3 regions of the Thauera sedimentorum genome follow, and region 1 is predicted to be linked to each of the others. Evidence: riboswitches for the same ligand, from Rfam matches in the RefSeq annotation. Region 1 holds a riboswitch; each other region holds the start of a gene.
The links. Region 1 has a riboswitch for cobalamin ahead of cobO (cob(I)yrinic acid a,c-diamide adenosyltransferase). Riboswitches for the same ligand answer to the same signal wherever they lie in the genome.
Positions count from the first base shown of each region.

Region 2: another riboswitch for cobalamin. It lies ahead of bluB (5,6-dimethylbenzimidazole synthase); the one in region 1 lies ahead of cobO (cob(I)yrinic acid a,c-diamide adenosyltransferase).
Region 3: another riboswitch for cobalamin. It lies ahead of IAI53_RS03815 (ribonucleoside-diphosphate reductase subunit alpha); the one in region 1 lies ahead of cobO (cob(I)yrinic acid a,c-diamide adenosyltransferase).

Region 1 covers NZ_JACTAH010000002.1:751,251-757,661, forward strand. Annotated here, with positions in the region: gene IAI53_RS13310 (FecCD family ABC transporter permease) at 1-979, opposite strand, end outside; gene IAI53_RS13315 (ABC transporter substrate-binding protein) at 1,053-1,895, opposite strand; gene cobO (cob(I)yrinic acid a,c-diamide adenosyltransferase) at 1,895-2,506, opposite strand; cobalamin riboswitch at 2,667-2,888, opposite strand; gene acuR (acrylate utilization transcriptional regulator AcuR) at 2,994-3,629, shown strand; gene acuI (acrylyl-CoA reductase (NADPH)) at 3,686-4,669, shown strand; gene IAI53_RS13335 (peroxidase-related enzyme) at 4,726-5,304, shown strand; gene IAI53_RS13340 (FIST signal transduction protein) at 5,444-6,411, opposite strand, start outside.
Region 2 covers NZ_JACTAH010000002.1:46,326-52,736, forward strand. Annotated here, with positions in the region: gene IAI53_RS09955 (acetyl-CoA hydrolase/transferase family protein) at 1-279, shown strand, start outside; gene IAI53_RS09960 (TetR/AcrR family transcriptional regulator) at 359-955, shown strand; gene IAI53_RS09965 (alpha/beta fold hydrolase) at 974-1,897, shown strand; gene bluB (5,6-dimethylbenzimidazole synthase) at 2,000-2,758, opposite strand; cobalamin riboswitch at 2,914-3,107, opposite strand; gene IAI53_RS09975 (cobyrinic acid a,c-diamide synthase CobB) at 3,106-4,392, opposite strand; gene cobA (uroporphyrinogen-III C-methyltransferase) at 4,385-5,239, opposite strand; gene IAI53_RS09985 (ABC transporter substrate-binding protein) at 5,294-6,103, opposite strand; gene IAI53_RS09990 (ABC transporter ATP-binding protein) at 6,108-6,411, opposite strand, start outside.
Region 3 covers NZ_JACTAH010000001.1:851,205-857,615, forward strand. Annotated here, with positions in the region: gene IAI53_RS03805 (patatin-like phospholipase family protein) at 1-1,577, shown strand, start outside; cobalamin riboswitch at 1,623-1,836, shown strand; gene IAI53_RS03810 (acyl-CoA thioesterase) at 1,981-2,835, shown strand; cobalamin riboswitch at 2,951-3,163, shown strand; gene IAI53_RS03815 (ribonucleoside-diphosphate reductase subunit alpha) at 3,283-6,108, shown strand; gene IAI53_RS03820 (ribonucleotide-diphosphate reductase subunit beta) at 6,105-6,411, shown strand, end outside.

The DNA.
Region 1 (6,411 bases):
GCGCGAGAAAGAAAGGCGCGCCGATCAGCGCCGTGACCACGCCCAGCATCAACTCGAAGCCGCCGCTCACCAGGCGCAGCACCACGTCGGCGGCGAGCAGCAGCAGCGCGCCGCCCAGCGCGCTGGCGACCAGCAGGCGCGCTGGGTGGTAGCCCACCGCGCGGCGCAGCATGTGCGGCACCACCAGGCCGACGAAGCCGATCGCCCCGGTCACGGCGACGCTGGCGCCCACGCACAGGGCGGTGCCGAGCACCACCCGCGCGCGCAGGCGGGCGAGGCTCACGCCCAGGCTGGCGGCCTCGTCCTCGCCCAGCGTCAGGGCGTCGAGCGAGCGCGCGCAGGACAGCAGCAGGGCGAGGCCGGTGAGCACGAAGGGCAGTGCCAGGCGGATTTCGTCGAAGCTGCGGTCGGCCAGCGAGCCGAGCAGCCACAGCACGATGTCCTGCACGTCGGTGGGGTTGGGGGCGAGGTTGATCGCCAGCGAAGTGAGCGCGGCGGCGAGCGAGGACAGCGCGACCCCGGCGAGGATCAGCGTGAGGTTGCCCGCGCCGCGGCGCGCGACCAGGTAGAGCACCGCGGTGGCGAGCGCGGCGCAGCCCATCGCCGCGGCCGGCAGCAGCCAGATGTTGATCGCGGCGAAGCCGAAGTACAGGCACAGCACCGCGCCCAGGCTGGCGCTGGCGCTCACTCCCAGCAGGCCGGGCTCGGCGAGCGGATTGCGCAGCAGGCCCTGCAGCGCGGCGCCGGCCATGCCCAGCGAGGCGCCGACCAGGATGGCGAGCAGCACGCGCGGCAGGCGGATCTCGGCGACGATGGTGTGACGGCGCTGCAGCAGTTCGTCGGCGACCGTGTCGCCGCCCGGCAGCAGGGCGCCGGCGATGTCGGCGAGGCCGAGCGGCACCGGGCCGATGGCGAGCGAGGCCAGCGCGAGCAGCGCCAGCGCGGCGAGCAGGGCGCCGTTCAAGCGGGCGCTGCTCATTGGGCACCCTTGGCGCTGCGCGCCGTCCCGCCAGGCGGGAGCGAGCGCTGCTTGGGGCGGCCCGGCGCAGCGCTCATCGGTGCGCCTCCTTGGAGGTTACGCGGCGCAGGCCGGCGGCGAGCTCTTCGGCGGCCTCGACCAGCTGCCAGTTGCTGCAGCCCCAGTCGTTGTGGGTGAGCGCCAGCGTCGGGCGGGTGGCGGCCACCTCCCGCATCTGCGGATGGCGGCTCAAGCCGGCGCGCGCGTAGGCGCCGTCGTGCACCATCTGGCTGGTGACCAGAAGTTCGGGCGGGTTGGCGACCACCTCTTCCAGCGCGGCGCGGCCCCAGCCCTGGCGCCCGTTCGCGGCGGCGTGGTTGGCGAGGCCGGCGGCCTGCAGCACCGCGTCCACATGGGTGCCGGCGCCGGCGGTGCCGCCATTGGGGCGCAGGTAGAGCGCGCTCGGGCGTGTAGCGTCGCCCCGCAGGGCGGCCAGCCGTGCCTGCACCTCGCCGACCAGGGCCTCGGCGGCGGCGCCGCGGCCGATGGCCTCGCCCACCTTGCGCGTGCTGGCGAAGATGCCGTCCCAGTCGTTGGGGAAGGGCACGGTGACGATCGCAATGCCGTGGCGGGCGAACAGCGCCTGCTGGTGGCGTGCCTGCCAGCGTCGCGAGGCGAGCACCACGTCGGGCCGTGCGGCGATCACTTCCTCGGCGCTGCCGCTGTTGGCGGCGAAGTGCGCGGCGCGCGCGGCGAGCGAGGAGCGCGCCGGGTCCTGGCTTTTCAGGGACACCGAGACGATCTGCGCCGGGTCGGCGAGCGAGAGCAGCAGCACGTCGGCGCACAGATTGGTGGACATCACCCGCGGCAGCGGGCCGGCTGCCGCCGCAGCGAGCGGCGCGGCAGCCAGCAGCAGGGCGGCGAGCCGGTGGCGCATCAGAAGTCGATGCCGGCCTGGGCCTTCACGCCGGCCTTGAAGGCGTGTTTGCGGTCGGCGATCTCGCTTACCGTGTCGGCCAGCTCGACCAGCTCGGGCTTGGCGGCGCGGCCAGTGACGATCACGGTCTGCATCGGCGGGCGGTTCGCGATCGCAGCCAGCACCTCGGCGGTGTCGAGGTAGTTGTACTTCAGCATGTAGGTGAGCTCGTCGAGCAGCACCAGGTTCACCGCCGGGTCGCGCAGCATGCGCGCGGCCTGCGCCCATGCCTCGTCGGCAGCGCGCTTGTCGGCGTCCCAGTTCTGGGTGTTCCAGGTGAAGCCGGTGGCCATGGCGTGGTATTGCACGCCGGCGCCGGCCGGGCTCTGCTGCAGGAAGGTGACCTCGCCGGTGGCCTGGGTGCCCTTGATGAACTGCACCACGCCGGTGCGCTGGCCGTGGCCGAGTGCGCGGTACAGGGTGCCGAAGGCCGAGGTGGTCTTGCCCTTGCCGTTGCCGGTGATCAGGATGACGATGCCGCGTTCTTCCTGGGCGCGTGCGATGGCGGCGTCGACGACGTCCTTTTTGCGCTGCATGCGCTCGTTGTGGCTGTGCTTCTTGTCCTCGTCCATGGTCGGCGCTCCGAGTGTTCATGTCGAAGGTGCCGGGCGGGGAAGGACGAAACACGTCGGGCAGGACCGTTACGGACGGCTGCCCTGCACTGCGGCTGGCGAATGCTCGGGCTGAGGCGCCCACGGACCAGTCGGTGAATCGCCCACACCCCGGGGCACCTACCTTGTCGTCGATCGGGTCGGTCTTCTGGCTCGCCGTCGTCCGGAGGCCGCCGCCTTCCCGGGCGCGAGGGCCCAGTGGCGTGTGTGGCGGCTCCGTCAGGCTTACAGCAGCGGGGGCTGCGCCGGAATGGCGGGCGCGTTGTGCGCCGGCGTCACCGGACTTCCCGTTTCACCCCGGAGCGCGGATGCGCGACGGGGCTCCTGATCGATGCAGTGCGCAATATACGGCAAGCGCCTCGCGTCGGGCAATCTGTTCGGGGAGCCTTGGGCGAACGGCGGGCGACGGTCTTGCATTTTTCTAGACGAGCGGTCTAATATTCAGCCCATGGAAGCGCCCCCCGCCCTGCGCCGCCGTCCCGGCCGCCCCCCGAAACGCATCGACGACCGCCTCGATACCCGCGAGGCGCTGGTGCGCTGCGGCACCGAGGTGCTCACCGAGAAGGGCTTCGCCGCCACCGGCATCGACGAGGTGCTGCGCCGCGTGGGCGTGCCCAAGGGCTCCTTCTATCACTACTTCGACAACAAGGAAGCCTTCGGCCGCGCGGTCATCGACCAGTACGCCGCCTACTTCGCGCGCAAGCTCAACCGCTGCTTTTTCGATGCCTCGCGCCCGCCGCTGGCGCGCGTGCAAGCCTTCGTGGACGACGCCTGCGGCGGCATGGCGCGCTACGAATTCCGCCGCGGCTGCCTGATCGGCAACCTCGGCCAGGAGATGGCGGTGCTGCCCGAGGCCTACAGGGCCCGCCTGGAGGAGGTTTTCGAGGACTGGCAGGCGCGCCTGGCCGCCTGTCTGCATGAGGCCCGCAAGGCGGGAGAGATCGCGCCGCATGCGGACTGCGAGGCCCTCGCGGCCTTCTTCTGGATTGGCTGGGAGGGTGCGGTCTTGCGCGCCAAGCTCGCGCGCAGCGAGGCGCCACTGCGGCAGTTCGCCGCCGGCTTCCTCGCCGGCCTGCCGCGCTGATTCTTTTTACGAGTATTTCTAGACGACCGGTCTAGAACCACATGGAGGAGATGGACATGTTCAAGGCAATCCTGATTGAGAAGGACGACGCCGGTTACCGCGCACAACTCACCGAGCTGGCCGACGACGCGCTGCCGGAAGGCGACGTCACCGTGCGTGTGGCCTACTCGACGCTGAACTACAAGGACGGCCTGGCGATCACCGGCAAGGGCCCGGTGGTGCGCAAGTTCCCGATGGTGCCCGGCATCGACCTGGCCGGCACGGTGGAAGCCAGCAGCCACCCGGACGTCGCCGTGGGCGATGCGGTGGTGCTCAACGGCTGGGGCGTGGGCGAAGGTCATTGGGGCGGCCTCGCCCAGCGCGCCCGCCTCAAGGGCGACTGGCTGGTACCGCTGCCGTCCGCATTCACCGCCCGCCAGGCGATGGCCATAGGCACCGCGGGCTATACCGCGATGCTGTGCGTGATGGCGCTCGAACGCCACGGCGTGACCCCGGACCAGGGCGAGATTCTGGTGACCGGCGCCAACGGCGGGGTGGGTAGCGTGGCGGTGGCCGTGCTGGCCAAGCTGGGCTACACCGTGGTGGCCTCCACCGGCCGGCCGGACGAGGCCGACTTCCTCAAGACCCTGGGCGCCGCGGAGATCATCGACCGCGCCACCCTCAACGCCCCGGGCAAGCCGCTGGCGCGCGAGCGCTGGGCCGGTGCGGTGGACACCGTGGGCAGCCACACGCTCGCCAACGTGTGCGCCAGCACCCGCTACCGCGGCACCGTCACTGCCTGCGGGCTGGCGCAGGGCATGGATTTCCCCTCCACGGTGGCGCCCTTCATCCTGCGCGGTGTGACGCTGGCCGGCATCGACAGCGTGATGGCGCCGCGCGCCGAGCGCCTGGAGGCCTGGCAGCGCCTGGGGCGCGACCTGGATGTGGCCAAGCTTGAGCTGATCACCAGCGAGATCGGCCTGAGCGAGGTGATCGACACCGCCGGCCGCCTGATGGCCGGCCAGGTGCGCGGCCGCGTGGTGGTGGATGTGAACCGCTGAGCCGCAGGCAGATATTCGACACGCAATACGACGACAACCGTTTCAAGGAGACCAGCATGACCGACAAGATCAGCCGCTTCGCGGTGCCCGACCTCAACGCCCTGCCCGAAGACCTGCGCAACCGCATCCTCGGCGTTCAGGAAAAGGCCGGCTTCATTCCCAACGTATTCCTGATGCTCGCGCACCGCCCGGCCGAGTTCCGCGCCTTCTTCGACTATCACGACGCGCTGATGGAGAAGGATGTCGGCCTCACCAAGGCCGAGCGCGAGATGATCGTGGTGGCCACCTCGGGCGCCGGGCAGTGCCTGTACTGCGTGATCGCCCACGGTGCGGTGCTGCGCATCCGCGCCAAGAACCCGCGGGTGGCCGACCAGCTCGCCACCAACTACCGCAAGGCCGAGATCACCCCGCGCCAGCGCGCGATGCTGGACTTCGCCATCAAGCTGTCCACCCGCGGCGGCGAGATCGAGGAGGCCGACTTCGCAGCCCTGCGCGAGCACGGCTTCGACGACGAGGCGATCTGGGACATCGGCGCGATCACCGCCTTCTTCAGCATGAGCAACCGCCTGGTGCACCTCACCGGCACGCCGCCCAACGAGCAGTTCTACCTGATGGGGCGCGTGCCCAAGGGCTGATCGCCGCCGTCGATGGCGGCGGATGCCGGACCGCGGACGTCGCATGACGGTGCCGATGTAGGAGCGGCCTTGGCCGCGATCGCAACAGCGTTCTTGCCACGCGCCGCATCGCGGCCAAGGCCGCTCCTACGGGGGCGCTTTAGGCCGTGGTGGCAAACACCGTCAGTACCCCGGTGTAGCCGTACAGCCGGTCGCGGGCGATCTCGCCGGCGGCGTAGAAGCCGACCAGCGGCAGGTCCTCGCCGAACGCCTCGCGCAGTGCGCGCGCTTCGGCGTGCGGAGCGCCGAAATGCGCGCCGCCGCGCCCGGTGCAGCTCACGTACAGGGCGCCGGCGGCCTGCCGGCCGGTGCTCGCCAGTTCGGCGCGGATCTCGCTGGCGATGCGTACCAGGTCGGCCAGCGCCGCGCCGGGGTCGCGCCGGCAGAAGGCCAACTGCATGCCGGGGGCGACCTCGTCGGCCACCGCCAGCACCTGCTGCTGCGGGTCGAGGCCGATGATGTGGCGTACCCGGGTGTCCGGGCCGAACAGGCCTGGGGCCAGCGCCAGATCCTCCTCGTCGGCGCACAGGCCGACCAGCGTCCCGGCCAGCGCCTGCGCGGTGATGTCCAGCGGCAGGTCGCCGGCCAGGCCCAGGTCGTCGAGCGCGCAGGACAGCGCGGGCTGGCCGTCGAGCGCGATCACGTAGTTCTCCTGGGCGTGGGTGATGGTGCGCAGCGGCCCGACCGGCTGGCAGCCCTGGGTGACCCGCGAGAGCACGCCTACGCCGGCGTCGAAGGCCACCCCGGAGAGGCCGCCGTCGAACACCTCGCCGGCGATCTGCAGGTTGCGGTTGCGCGCCGCGGACAGGCCGCCGAACAGGTAGCCGGTGGCGGTGCGTTCGGCCAGTTCCTGCAGCAGCTCCTGCAGGTCCGGGGTGCTGCCGTCGGCGTGCACCAGGGCGGTGTAGGGCTGGAAGCCGCCGGTGCCGGGGTGCAGGGGCTGGCGTCCGGAGAACAGGCGGAAGGCGTGCGCCGGCAGCGGGGCGATCATCAGCGCCAGCGCCGGTTCGTCGAAATGCTCGCGGCCGTTGGCGGCCACGCCCAGGCCCACCGTGCCCACCCAGGTCA
Region 2 (6,411 bases), 700 kb from region 1:
TTCGTGCGCGCCGCCAACCGCTCGCGCGACGGCAAGGCCTTCATCGTGCTGCCGTCCACCGCCAAGGCCAACAGCATCTCGCGCATCGTGCCCACGCTCACCCCCGGCACCCACGTGACCACCAGCAAGAACGACATCAACTACGTGGTCACCGAATACGGCGTGGCCCAGTTGCGCGGCAAGACCGCCAAGCAGCGCGCCGAGGCCTTGATCGGCATCGCCCATCCGGACTTCCGCGGCGAACTGCGCCAGGCCGCACGGCAACTGCAGCTGCTCTGAGCCGGCAATTCGGCGGCCCGGGCTCGGGCCGCCGAACGGCAAGCTTGACATTTAGCACGACCGTTCGTATTTTTCAGCCATGAACAAAGGCGAACACACCCGCAATGCGATCCTCGAAGCCGCGCTCGCCCAGGCGAGCGCTGCCGGCTTCGAGTCGCTCACCATCGGCTCGCTGGCCGAACGCTGCGGTCTGTCCAAGAGCGGCCTGTTCGCCCACTTCGGCTCGCGCGAGGACCTGCAGGTCGCGGCGGTCGGACTGGCCGCCGAGCGCTTCGCCGAAGCGGTGTTCGTCCCCGCCCTCAGCCAGCCGCGCGGCCTGCCGCGGCTGCGCGCGCTGTTCGACAACTGGCTGGAATGGACGGTGCGCAGCGGGCTGGCGCATGGCTGTCCGATGCAAGCCGCGGCGGTGGAATTCGACGACAAGCCCGGCCCGATGCACGACGCGGTGGTCGGCCACTACACGCGGCTCGAGCAGTCCATGGCCCGTGCGGTCGAACTGGCCATCGGCGAAGGCCACCTGCGCGCCGACCTCGACGTCGGTCAGATCGTCTTCGATCTGCTCGGCATCGTCTTCGCCTACTACCACCAGAAGCGGCTGATGCACCGCGACACCGCGGCCGCGCACGCGCGCGCGGCCTTCGCACGGCTGATTGCCGCGGCTTCACCCACCCCCTGAGCTGCCCGGAGTACCACCATGAGCACCGCTTTCGCCTCGCCCAGAAATAGCACGGTCGTGCTGAACACTTCCCTGCATGCCCTGCTGCGCGCCTATTTCGGCACCCTCTCCCGCCTCCTCCCGGGTCTCGCGGTACGACAGGCCGAGCGTCTGTTCACCCGCCCGCCGCGCTATGCCGGGCGTCGCAGCGTGACGGTCGCCGCGCGGCGTGACACGGTGAGCGCCGATGGACGCGAGATCGCGGTATGGCAGGCCGGTCCGGCCGACGCGCCGGCCGTGCTGCTGGCGCACGGCTGGGGCGGGCGCGCGGTGCAGATGGGCAGCTTCGTCGAGCCGCTGCTCGCCCGCGGCCATCGTGTGGTGTGGTACGACCAGCCGGGCCACGGCGCCAGCGGCGGCGGCGCGGTGGCGCTACCGGACATGCTGCGCGCCCTCGAAGCGGTGGTGCGCACCCATGGACCGTTCAGCGCGGCGGTCGGCCACTCGCTGGGCGCTGGCGTGCTGGCGCTCGCACTGCGCCGCGGCCTGGTGCTGGAGCGCGCGGTGTTCGTCGCCCCGCCCGCATCGATGAACGAATACGCCCACCACTTCGCCCGTCTGCTCGGCATCAGTGCACGGGTGCGCGAGGCCATGCGCGAGCGCCTGGAGCGCCGCTACGGCCTGCGTTTCGCCGAGATCGACCGCAGCGAGGAACTGGCGCAGGTGCGCATCCCGGCGCTCTTCGTACATGATGCGGCCGACCCGGACGTCCCCTTCGAGCACAGCCAGCGCCTCACCGCGCGCATGCCCACAGCCCGCCTGATCCGAACCTGGGACCTGGGCCATCACCGCATCCTGCGCGACCACGGCGTGGTAAGCGCCGCAGCGGCCTTCATCGGCGGACAGGAGCACGCCCTGCCCGCCGAACTGCCACGCCTGCCGGAGCCGGCACCGCTCTACTGAGCGGGCGCACAGGGCAGGAGCGGGCTTGCCCACGATGCGGCCGGCAAGGAAACCGCCGCCGCATCGCGGCCAAGGCCGCTCCTACGACACACGCCCTCCGCTTCAGCCCAGCGGCCCGCCCGCGGCAAGTACCGCCTGCGTGTCGCGCACCGCGTCGACCAGCGCCTCGTCCGCTTCGCCCGCCGCGCCCTGCCAGCGGTCGAAGTGCAGCAGCTGCTCGATCGGCAGGCGCGGCAGCCAGCCGGCAGCTTCCAGTTCTGGCTTGCGGTAGAAGTGGCTGACGTGGCCGATGCACAGGTAGGCCACCGGGGTGATGCCGGCGGGGATGCCGAGCGCCTCGCGCAGCGCGCGCTGGTGGAAGATGCTCACCCAGCCCACCCCCAGACCTTCGGCGCGCGCGGCGAGCCACAGGTTCTGCACCGCGCACACCGTGCTGTACAGATCCATGGTCTTGATGTGGGTGCGCCCCACCACCACCGGACCGTGGCGTTCGCGGTCGCAGGTCAGGCACAGGTTCACCGGTGCTTCGAGGATGCCTTCGAGCTTGAGCTTGCGGTAGGTGGTGCGCTGCTCGCCCTCGAACATCAGGGCGGCTTCCGCGTGCGCCTCCGTGAAGGCCGCATGCACCCGCCGTTTGACCTCGGGCGAACGCACCACGACGAAGTCCCACGGCTGCATGAAGCCGACCGAGGGCGCATGGTGGGCGGCGGCGAGGATGCGCGCCAGCACCTCGTCCGGCACCGGGTCGGGGAGGAACTCGCCGCGCACGTCACGGCGGGTGAAGATGGCCCGGTACACCGCGGCGCGCTCGGCGTCGTCGAAGGCGGGATGGGTCTGGATCTGCTGCAATGGGCTGCTCATCGTAGTCCCCTTGGTAAGAGCAGCGGTAGGAGCGGGCTTGCCCGCGATGCGGCTTCATTTGCATCCGGAACCACCCTATCGCGGGCAAGCCCGCTCCTACGCGCGGTGGACAATCCGTTCGGACAGTCCACGTGGACAGCGGCTTTCCACGCCGCTGCGGGTCGCGTCTCGAGGCCGGTCTTCCGACTGAGGTTCGTCCCGTCCGGACGCCTTCCCGGCCTGTTCGGCCAGTGGCTGCTTGCGCTTGCCCGGACGGTCCCCAACACGGCGCTGGGCACGTGGCGGAATCGCACCGCCTTCCCGATTCTCCCGCGCGTCATGCGCGGGCACCTCGAAACGGTGAAAGATCAGTTCGTCAGCAGGCGGGCGGCCACCTCCGGCGCGGACGGGAAATAGAAATGCACGTAGGAGGCGGTGAGCCGGCCGCGGCGGTAGATCGCCTCGCCCTCGCCGCCGTCCGGGCGCTGCGCGCGGCAGAGCGGCGCGAGCGCTGTCTCGGTCTTGGAGTAATGGAAGGTGTGACCGGTCAGGCGGCCTTCCGGCAGTTCGGCCTCCTGCATGCCGAGCGCCGCCAAACGCGGCTGCATCACCGCGCGGCCGGGCAGCAGGCCGCCGAAGGCATGCGTCACGCCGGCCTTGTCCACCACCGCATCGAACAGGCTCATCATGCCGCCGCACTCGGCCAGCAAGGGCTTGCCGGCGTCCACATGCGCGCGCAGGTCGGTCCAGAAGCCGGTATTCGCGGCCAGACGCTCACCGTGCAGTTCCGGATAGCCGCCGGGCAGCCAGACCGCATCGCATTCCGGCAGGCGCTCGCCGGCCAGCGGCGAGAAGAAGGCCAGACGCGCGCCGAGCGCGGTGAGCGTGTCGAGGTTGGCCGGGTAGATGAAGCCGTAGGCCGCATCGCGCGCCACTGCCACGGTGCGCCCGGCGAGCAGCGGCGCCGGCGCGGGCGCGGCCACCGGGGCGAAGTCGACCGGCGGCGGCAGTTCGCCCGCGCCGGTGGCGGCCAGCGCGTCGGCCATGCGGTCCAGGCGCTCGGCCAGATCGGCGATCTCGGCGGCCTGCAGCAGGCCGAGATGGCGCTCGGGCAGGGCCGCGCCGGCTTCGCGCGGCACCGCGCCGTACCAGCGCATGCCGTCCGGCAGCGCCGCGCGCAGCATGTCGGCGTGGCGCGCGCTGCCCACCCGGTTGGCAAGTACGCCGGAGAACGGCAGGCCGGGCCGGTAATGCGCCAGCCCGTAGGCCACCGCGCCGAAGGTCTGCGCCATCGCGCTGGCGTCGATCACCGCCATCACCGGGATGCCGAAGCGCTGGGCGATGTCGGCTCCCGAGGGTCCGCCGTCGTACAGGCCCATGACGCCTTCGACCAGGATCAGGTCGGCCTCGCGCGCCGCGGCGTGCAGCCGCCAGGCGGCATCCTGTTCGCCGCACATGCCCAGATCCAGGTTGTACACCGGTGCGCCGCTGGCCACCGCGTGGATCTGCGGGTCGAGGAAGTCCGGGCCGCACTTGAACACCCGCACCCGCCGCCCCTGGCGGGCGTGCAGGCGGGCGAGCGCGGCGGTGACCGTGGTCTTGCCCTGGCCGGAGGCGGGAGCGGCGACGAAGAGCGCCGGGCAGCGTTCAGTCATCGGCGGCCTCCCCGCGGTGGATGGCGCTGCAGCCGGCGTGCGGCGGGTGTGCCGGCGGCTCGCCCGCGTCCGGCTGGAACCAGGCCAGGCGCGGGTACAGGCCCACCACCCCGCCCACTACGGTGAGCGCGGGCGGACGGATGCCGGCCCGCGCGACCTGCCCGGCCAGGTCGGCCAGCGTAGCCACCGCCACGCGCTGCTGTGCGGTGGTGCCGCGCTCGATGACGCCTGCCGGCGTGCTCGCCGGCAGGCCGTGTTCGACCAGGCGGGCGCAGATCTCGCCCAGGCGCGAGATGCCCATGTAGATCACCAGGGTCTGATTGGGGCGGGCGAGCATCGGCCAGTCCAGCTCCAGCGCGCCGTCCTTGAGGAAGCCGGTGGCGAACACCACCGACTGCGCATGGTCGCGGTGGGTGAGCGGGATGCCGGCGTAGGCGGCGATGCCCGCCGCCGCAGTCACGCCGGGCACCACCTCCACGGTGATCCCCGCGGCCATCAGCGTCTCCATCTCCTCACCGCCGCGCCCGAAGATGAAGGGGTCGCCGCCCTTCAGCCGCACCACCCGCCGCCCGGCGCGCGCATGACGCACCAGCAGGGCGTTGATCTCGTCCTGCGGCAGGGTGTGGTCGGCGGCCTTCTTGCCGACGTAGATGCGCGCGGCCGCAGCGGGCGCGAGCTCGACGATGAGCGGACTGACCAGATTGTCGTACACCACCACCTCGGCACCGGCCACCAGGCGCGCGCCGCGCAGGGTGAGCAACTCCGGGTCGCCGGGGCCGGCGCCGACCAGGTAGACATGACCGGGTTGCGGCCCCGGACGGGCGCTGGCAAGTTCAGGCAGGGACATGCTTGCTCTCGGTGTGGCGGGACCAGGGACATGGTTTCGCTGTCAACATAGCGCCTATCGGCCCGCCTTGTCGGCCAGTTCCGCCAGCCCGGCCAGCACGCGCGCGCCCGGCTGGAAGAAATTCTCCCCGACGAGGTGGATCACCGGCACCGGCAGCAGGCCGAGCAGGGCGTTGCATTGCTGGGCATCGGTGCGGTCGAGCGAGAACACCACGTCCGGCTGCAGCCGGTCGACCGCGGTGAGCAGATCCTCGTACTCCTCGCCGGGGCGGATGTGGCGGATGCGCGGCGCGCTCTCCACCAGCTCGAAGCCGGCATGCGCGAACACGTCGCCGACGAAGTGGGCGCGGCCGAAGGAATACGGCATCGCGCTGCACGCCGACAGCACCAGCACGCGCCGCCCCTTGCCGCCCACCCGTGCGGCGGCGGCCTGCCAGTCGCGGCGGAAGGCGGCTACCCGGGCATCGACGTCGGGCACGCCGCTGGCGTGCCCCAGTTCGGCGAGCATCGCCTCGGCGTCGGCCAGCGAGGCGAAGCCGTTCACCCGCAGCAGCCGGGCGCCGGCCGGCAGCGCGTCCTGCAGGGCGGCCGCGTCCGTGCCTTCGGACGCCACCAGCAGATCCGGGGCGAGCAGTTCGATGGCGTCGACGTCCGGGTCCTTCACCCCGCCGGTGCGCGGCAGATCGAGCGTGTCGTAGCGCGACACGCCGACGATGCAATGGCCGCGCCCCAGCCAGTCGAGCGCGGCGCTCAGATAGGGCGACTGGCTGACGATGCGCGGGCAGTCGCCGGCCAGGACAGCGCTGGAGGCGGCCAGCAGCAGGCCGGCAACAAGGGTACGGAACAGCGTGGTGAGAGTTTTCATGGGTTCAGTCGGGAATGAAGTTGACCCGCCCGTCGAGCACATGCCGGCGCAGCGGATGGCCGAAGGCTTCGCTCAGCAGCGCCGCCTGCAGCACCTCGTCGCGCGCCCCGGCGCGCACGCCGCCACGGCCGTCGAGCAGGATGATCTGGTCGGCGTAGCGCGCCGCCAGGTTGATGTCGTGCAGCACCATGACCACGCCGCGTCCGGCGTCCGCCAGCCCGCGGATCAGGTCGAGCACCGCGATCTGGTAATGCAGGTCGAGGTGGTTGGTGGGCTCGTCGAGCAGCAGCAACTGCGGCGCCTGGGCC
Region 3 (6,411 bases), on a different contig from region 1:
TCGATGGCGGCCTGGTGATGAACCTGCCGGTCGACATCGGTCGCGAACTGTGCGGCGGGCGGGTGATCGCGGTGAACCTCGGCACCCTGCCGCTGGGCCGCGAGCGGCTTACCACCGCTACCGAGATCGTGCTGCAGGCGATCAACCTGGCCCTGGAGCAGAACGTGCAGCAGCAACTCGGCCGGCTGGATGCCGACGATGCGCTGGTGCAGGTTGATCTGGGCGACATCACCTCGCGCGACTTCGACCGCGTGCTGGAGACCATTCCGCTGGGCGAACAGGCGGCGCGCGCGGCCGCCGCCTCGCTGGCGCGCTTCGCGGTGGACGAGGCGTCCTACGCGCAGTGGCAGGCCCGCCGGCAACTGCGCCTGCTGCGCCCGGCGCCGGTGATCACCGCGGTCGAAGTGGAGGGCGCACGGCATGTGCCCCCGCGCGGCGTGCTCGCCGGCCTGCGCCAGCGCACCGGGCTGGCGCTCGATGCCACTGCGCTGGAGGAGGATCTGGAGAGCCTGTACGCGCAAGGCGATTTCGAACGCCTGCGCTACCGGGTCGAGCGCGACGGCGCCTATGGGCGCCTGAAGGTGGAAGCGGTCGACAAGTCCTGGGGCCCCAACTACCTGCGCTTCGGCGGCGGCTTGGCGGCGGACCTGCAGGGTGACGGCGCGGTGGCCCTGTTCGCCGGGCTGTCGCGGCGCTGGATCAACGACTGGGAGGGGCGGCTCAACGTCGACCTGCAGGTCGGCACCACCAACCGCCTGCGTGGGGAGCTGTTCCAGCCGCTGGGCCTGAAGAGCCAATGGTTCCTCGCCCCGGTGCTGCAGGCCGGCAGCCGCACCGTGCCGGTCTTCCAGGATGGCCGCAAGGTGGCGGATTTCCGCGTGCGCGAGCGCAGCGCGGGGCTGGATCTGGGCTACGAGGCCGGCGCATGGGGCGAACTGCGCGTCGGCTTGCATCGCGGGCGCGAGAAGGCCGACATCGTCAGCGGCGCGGCGGTCTATCCCGGTCAGTCGGTGGCGCAGGGCAAGCTGCGCCTGAGCGCGGTGCTCGATCGCCTCGACAGCCCGTTCTTTCCGCGCCGGGGCTACAGCGCCCGCCTGCTCGGCGAGTGGCACGACGGGCGTTTCGGCAGCGATCTCGACTACCGCTATGCGGAGTTCGACGCGTCCTGGGCGGGCTCCGGCGGTCCCCACACCCTGATGCTGGGCCTCACCGTGGCCGGCAGCCCGGATCGCGAACTGCCTTCCGCGGGACGCTACACCCTGGGCGGCCTGTTCCGCCTGTCCGGCTACCGTTACGGCGAACTGGCCGCCGACCAGGTGGTGCTGGCGAGCGCCTCCTACTACCGGCGCATCTCGACCCTCCCCGAGGCGCTCGGACGTGGCGTGTATCTCGGCGGCACGGTGGAGTGGGGAAACCTGCGCAACTATGCCCTGGACGCGGCCTCTCCCGGTTCGCGCAGCTCGATGTCGCTGTTTCTCGGCGCCGACACCGTGCTGGGGCCGCTCTACGTGGGCATGGCCTACGCATCGCGGGTGGGCGAGCCGCGCTACTACCTGCTGTTCGGCCAGCCGTACTGAGGACCGTGGGTGACGCCCGTTTGACATGCCTTTGGCGCGCCGGCTAAGCTGCGCACCGCCTACGGTTTGCTGGTCGGAATGCCGACCGCGATTAAAAGGGAATCCGGTGACGTGCCTGGCGCATTGAATCCGGAGCTGCCCCCGCAACTGTGAGCGGCGAGCTGCGTGCCAAATCCATGCCACTGGCGATTCTGCCGGGAAGGCTGGCGCGACGCGATGACCCGCGAGCCAGGAGACCTGCCGTGTGCAACGTCAATCAATCCTGACAGGGGCGGGGTGTCCCCGGAGGAGCGTGAATGTCATGTTGCCAGGTCGTCGACCCGGCGGATGCGTCGCGCGGGCGCCGGCGCCACCGGTCCGCCCCCCTCTGAGCGTGCCTCCTCCTGTCCCATGCACACAGGAGATGCGCATGCAACAGCAAGGGTTCATGGCCGTCGTGGGGACGGCCGACGACAATCGTCACACTTTCCCGGAAGATGCCCACGGTTCGGCCACGCCGACCCTGATGGTCGACATGGTGTTTCCCGAGCAGGCCAATCACCACGGCACGCTGTTCGGTGGAGCGGCGCTGTCCATGATGGACAAGCTCGCCTTCCTTGTGGCCACGCGCGCCACCCGCCGGCCGATGGTTACCGCGTGCAGCGGGCAGATCGATTTCCGCTCACCGGTCGCGCAAGGGCGACTGGTCGAACTGGCGGGTGAGGTGGTGCGGCGCGGTACGCGCTCGGTGGACGTGGAGGTTCGGGTGATCGCCGAGGACCTTGCGACCGGTGAGCGTCATGACAGCCTGGGCGGCCGGTTCACGCTGGTTGCGGTGGGAGGGGAACGGGCGCGGCCGAATGCGGTGGAGTTGGCGTCGCCCGGGCCCGAAGGCATCGGTCCCGTTTCATCGATGGTGGAGATGGTCTTTCCCGGGCACACCAACCACTTCGGCACCTTGTTCGGCGGCCAGGCGCTGGCCTGGCTCGGAAAGGCTGCTTTCGTCGCCGCGGCGCGCCATGCACGCATGCCGGTGGTCATGGCCGCGTCTGAGCGCATCGATTTCCATGCGCCGGTGCTCGAAGGCGAGATCGTCGATCTGGCCGCCCGCGTGTTGCGGGTGGGCAATAGCTCGATGAGCGTGGAGGTGATCATGCATGCGGAGGAGTTGCTCACCGGCCAGCGTCGCCTGTGTACCCGTGGCCGCTTCACGATGGTCGCGCTCGGCTATGACGGTCGCCCGGTGCCGGTGCCCCAGCCGGCCGAACCCACTTGCTGAGCGCGGCGGCACGGAGCTTAGATTCGCGCCGCTTTATCTACTAAATGTAGTGTGTTCATTGGAAAAATGGGCTGTAGATAGTGTGTTCGGCTTGTACGGCAAGCCGGCACGGCGCTACACTGTCCATCGCGACGGTTCCCGCAAGGGATGAAGAGGGAATCCGGTCAGGGGCGCACAGCGATGCGCGCCCCGATGCCGGAGCTGCCCCCGCAACTGTAGACGGCGAGTCCGCCACCGATTCGAGCCACTGGAAGCTGCGTCTTCCGGGAAGGCCGGTGGCGGGCGAGGACCCGTGAGCCAGGAGACCTGCCGACGCCGTTCCGGCCCCGATCCGCGGGCCGGTTTTCTGACCTGGGGCGGGGTGTCTCCATGGCGGAGCGTGCGGCCCCGTCCGCAGTGCGTCCCGTCGTGCCGGCATACCGCTTCCGATGCTACGGGAGTGCAAGCATGCAGGCAGTCGCCAGCCATACCGAAACCGAATCCTCCGTCCCCCGCAAGGGCCCGCCGCCGTCCGAGCTGGCACAGGCGGCGCGCGCCTTTGAGGTGATCCGCCGCAACGGTGCGATCGTGCCCTTCAATGCCGACAAGATCGCGCTGGCGATGACCAAGGCCTTCCTCGCCGTCGAAGGCGGGCAGGGCGGGGCCTCCGCGCGGGTGCGTGACCTGGTGGCCCGGCTGACCAGCGCCGTGGTGCAGGCGCTCACCCGCCGCCTGCCGGGCGGCGGCACGGTGCACATCGAGGACATCCAGGACCAGGTGGAACTCGCGCTGATGCGCGAAGGCTGCCACGACGTGGCGCGCGCCTACGTGCTGTACCGCGAACGGCGCGCGGCCGAGCGCGCGGCCGAAGCCGCCGCCGGTGGCGGGCAGGCGGCCGCCGAGCCGCTGCTGCATGCGGTCGATGGCGAGCGCCGCATCCCGCTGGAGCGCGCGGTGCTGCGCGCGCGCTGCGTCGAAGCCTGCGAAGGTTTGCGCGGCGTGTCGCCCGACACCGTGCTCGAGCACGCGCTGACCAACCTCTACGACGGCGTGCCGCTGGCGGCGGTGCGCCAGGCGCTGGTGCTGGCCGCGCGCACGTTGATCGAGCGCGAGCCGGACTACGCCAAGGTCGCTGCCCGCCTGCTGCTCGACAGCCTGCGTGCGGAAGTGCTGGGCCGCGCGGCAAGCCAAGCAGACATGGTCGCCGGCTACGCCGAGTGCTTCCCTGCGCTGATCAAGCGCGGCATCGAAGCCGCGCTGCTCGACCCGCGCCTGGGCGAGTACGACCTGGCGCGCCTGGCTGCCGCGCTCGATGCGACCAACGACCTGCGCTTCAACTACCTCGGCCTGCAGACGCTCTACGACCGCTACTTCCTGCACGTGGACAACACCCGCATCGAGCTGCCACAGACCTTCTTCATGCGCGTGGCGATGGGCCTGGCGCTCAACGAGATCGACCGCGAGGCGCGCGCCATCGAGTTCTATCGCCTGCTCGCGACCTTCGACTTCATGAGCAGCACGCCGACGCTGTTCAACAGCGGCACGCGGCACTCGCAGCTGTCTTCGTGCTACCTCACCACAGTGGCCGACGACCTGGAAGGCATCTACCAGGCGATCAAGGAAAACGCCCTGCTGCAGAAGTTCGCCGGCGGCCTGGGCAACGACTGGACCCCGGTGCGCGCGCTGGGCAGCCTGATCCGCGGCACCAACGGCAAGAGCCAGGGGGTGATCCCCTTCCTCAAGGTGGTCAACGACACCGCGGTGGCGGTGAACCAGGGCGGCAAGCGCAAGGGGGCGGTGTGTGCCTACCTGGAGAGCTGGCACCTGGACATCGAGGAATTCCTCGAGCTGCGCAAGAACACCGGCGACGAGCGCCGCCGCACCCACGACATGAACACCGCCAACTGGATTCCGGATCTGTTCATGAAGCGGGTGATGGAGGGCGGCGAATGGACGCTGTTCTCGCCGGTGGACGTGCCCGACCTGCATGAGCGTTTCGGGCGCGATTTCGAGGCCGCCTACTTGGGCTACGAGGAGCGCGCCGCGCGCGGCGAGCTGAAGCTGTTCAAGAAAATCCCCGCGCTGCAGCTGTGGCGCAAGATGCTCACCATGCTGTTCGAGACCGGGCATCCGTGGATCACCTTCAAGGACGCCTGCAATGTGCGTTCGCCCCAGCAGCATGTGGGCGTGGTGCATAGCTCCAACCTGTGCACCGAGATCACCCTGAACACCTCGGCCGACGAGACCGCGGTGTGCAACCTCGGTTCGGTGAACCTGCCGGCCCATCTGGTGCAGGGCGCTGACGGGCGCTGGACGCTGGATCACGACAAGCTCGCGCGCACGGTGCGCAGCGCCATGCGCCTGCTCGACAACGTCATCGACATCAACTACTACGCCACCCCCAAGGCGCGCACCTCCAACCTGCGCCACCGCCCGGTGGGCCTGGGGATGATGGGCTTTGCCGACTGCCTGCACCGCATGGGCGTGGCCTATGCGTCCGACGAGGCGGTGGCCTTTGCCGACGTCTCCGCCGAGGCGCTGTGCTACCACGCCTACCTGGCCTCGACCGAGCTGGCCGAGGAGCGCGGGCGCTATTCGAGCTACGAGGGCAGCCTGTGGTCGCGCGGCGTGCTGCCGGCCGACACCCTGGCGCTGCTGGCCGAGTCGCGCGGCGGCTTCGTCGAGGTCGAGCGCGGCGGCGCGCTCGACTGGGAGGCGCTGCGCGAACGCATTGCGCGCCACGGCATGCGCAACTCCAACTGCGTGGCGATCGCGCCGACCGCCACCATCGCCAACATCGTCGGCGTGTCGGCCTCGATCGAGCCGGACTACCAGAACCTCTACGTCAAATCCAACCTGTCGGGCGAGTTCACCGTGGTCAACGAATACCTGGTGGAGGAACTGAAGGCGCTCGAGCTGTGGGATGACGTGATGATCGCCGACCTCAAGTACTTCGACGGCTCGCTCGCCCCCATCGACCGTGTGCCCGCCGAGCTCAAGGCCCGCTACGCCACCGCCTTCGAGACCGACCCGGCCTGGCTGGTGGAAGCCGCCGCGCGTCGCCAGAAGTGGATCGACCAGGCGCAGTCGCTCAACCTCTACGTCGCCGCGCCATCCGGGCGCAAGCTCGACGAGCTGTACCGGCTGGCGTGGACGCGCGGGCTGAAGACCACGTACTACCTACGCACCCTGGGCGCCACGGCGATGGAGAAGACCGGCGCGCGCGGCGCGGAACCGGCCGCCGAAGCGCAGTTCTGCGCCATCGACAACCCGGACTGCGAGGCCTGCCAATGAGTGCCTTCCGCTTCGATGACTGGGACGATGCGCCGGCGCGCCCGGCACCCTCCGCCCCTGCGGAGCTCTCTGCCGAGCTGGCCGTACCACTGACCCCGCGCCCCGCGCTCGCCCCGGTCAACCCGATGGACAAGCGCGTGGTCAATGGCCACGCCGACATCAACCAGCTTGCGCCCTTCCGCTACCCGTGGGCCTGGGAGTTCTTCCTCAACGCCAACAAGAACCACTGGACGCCGCTGGAAATCTCCATGGCGCAGGACGTGCACGACTACCACCACAAGCTCACGCCGGCCGAACGCCACG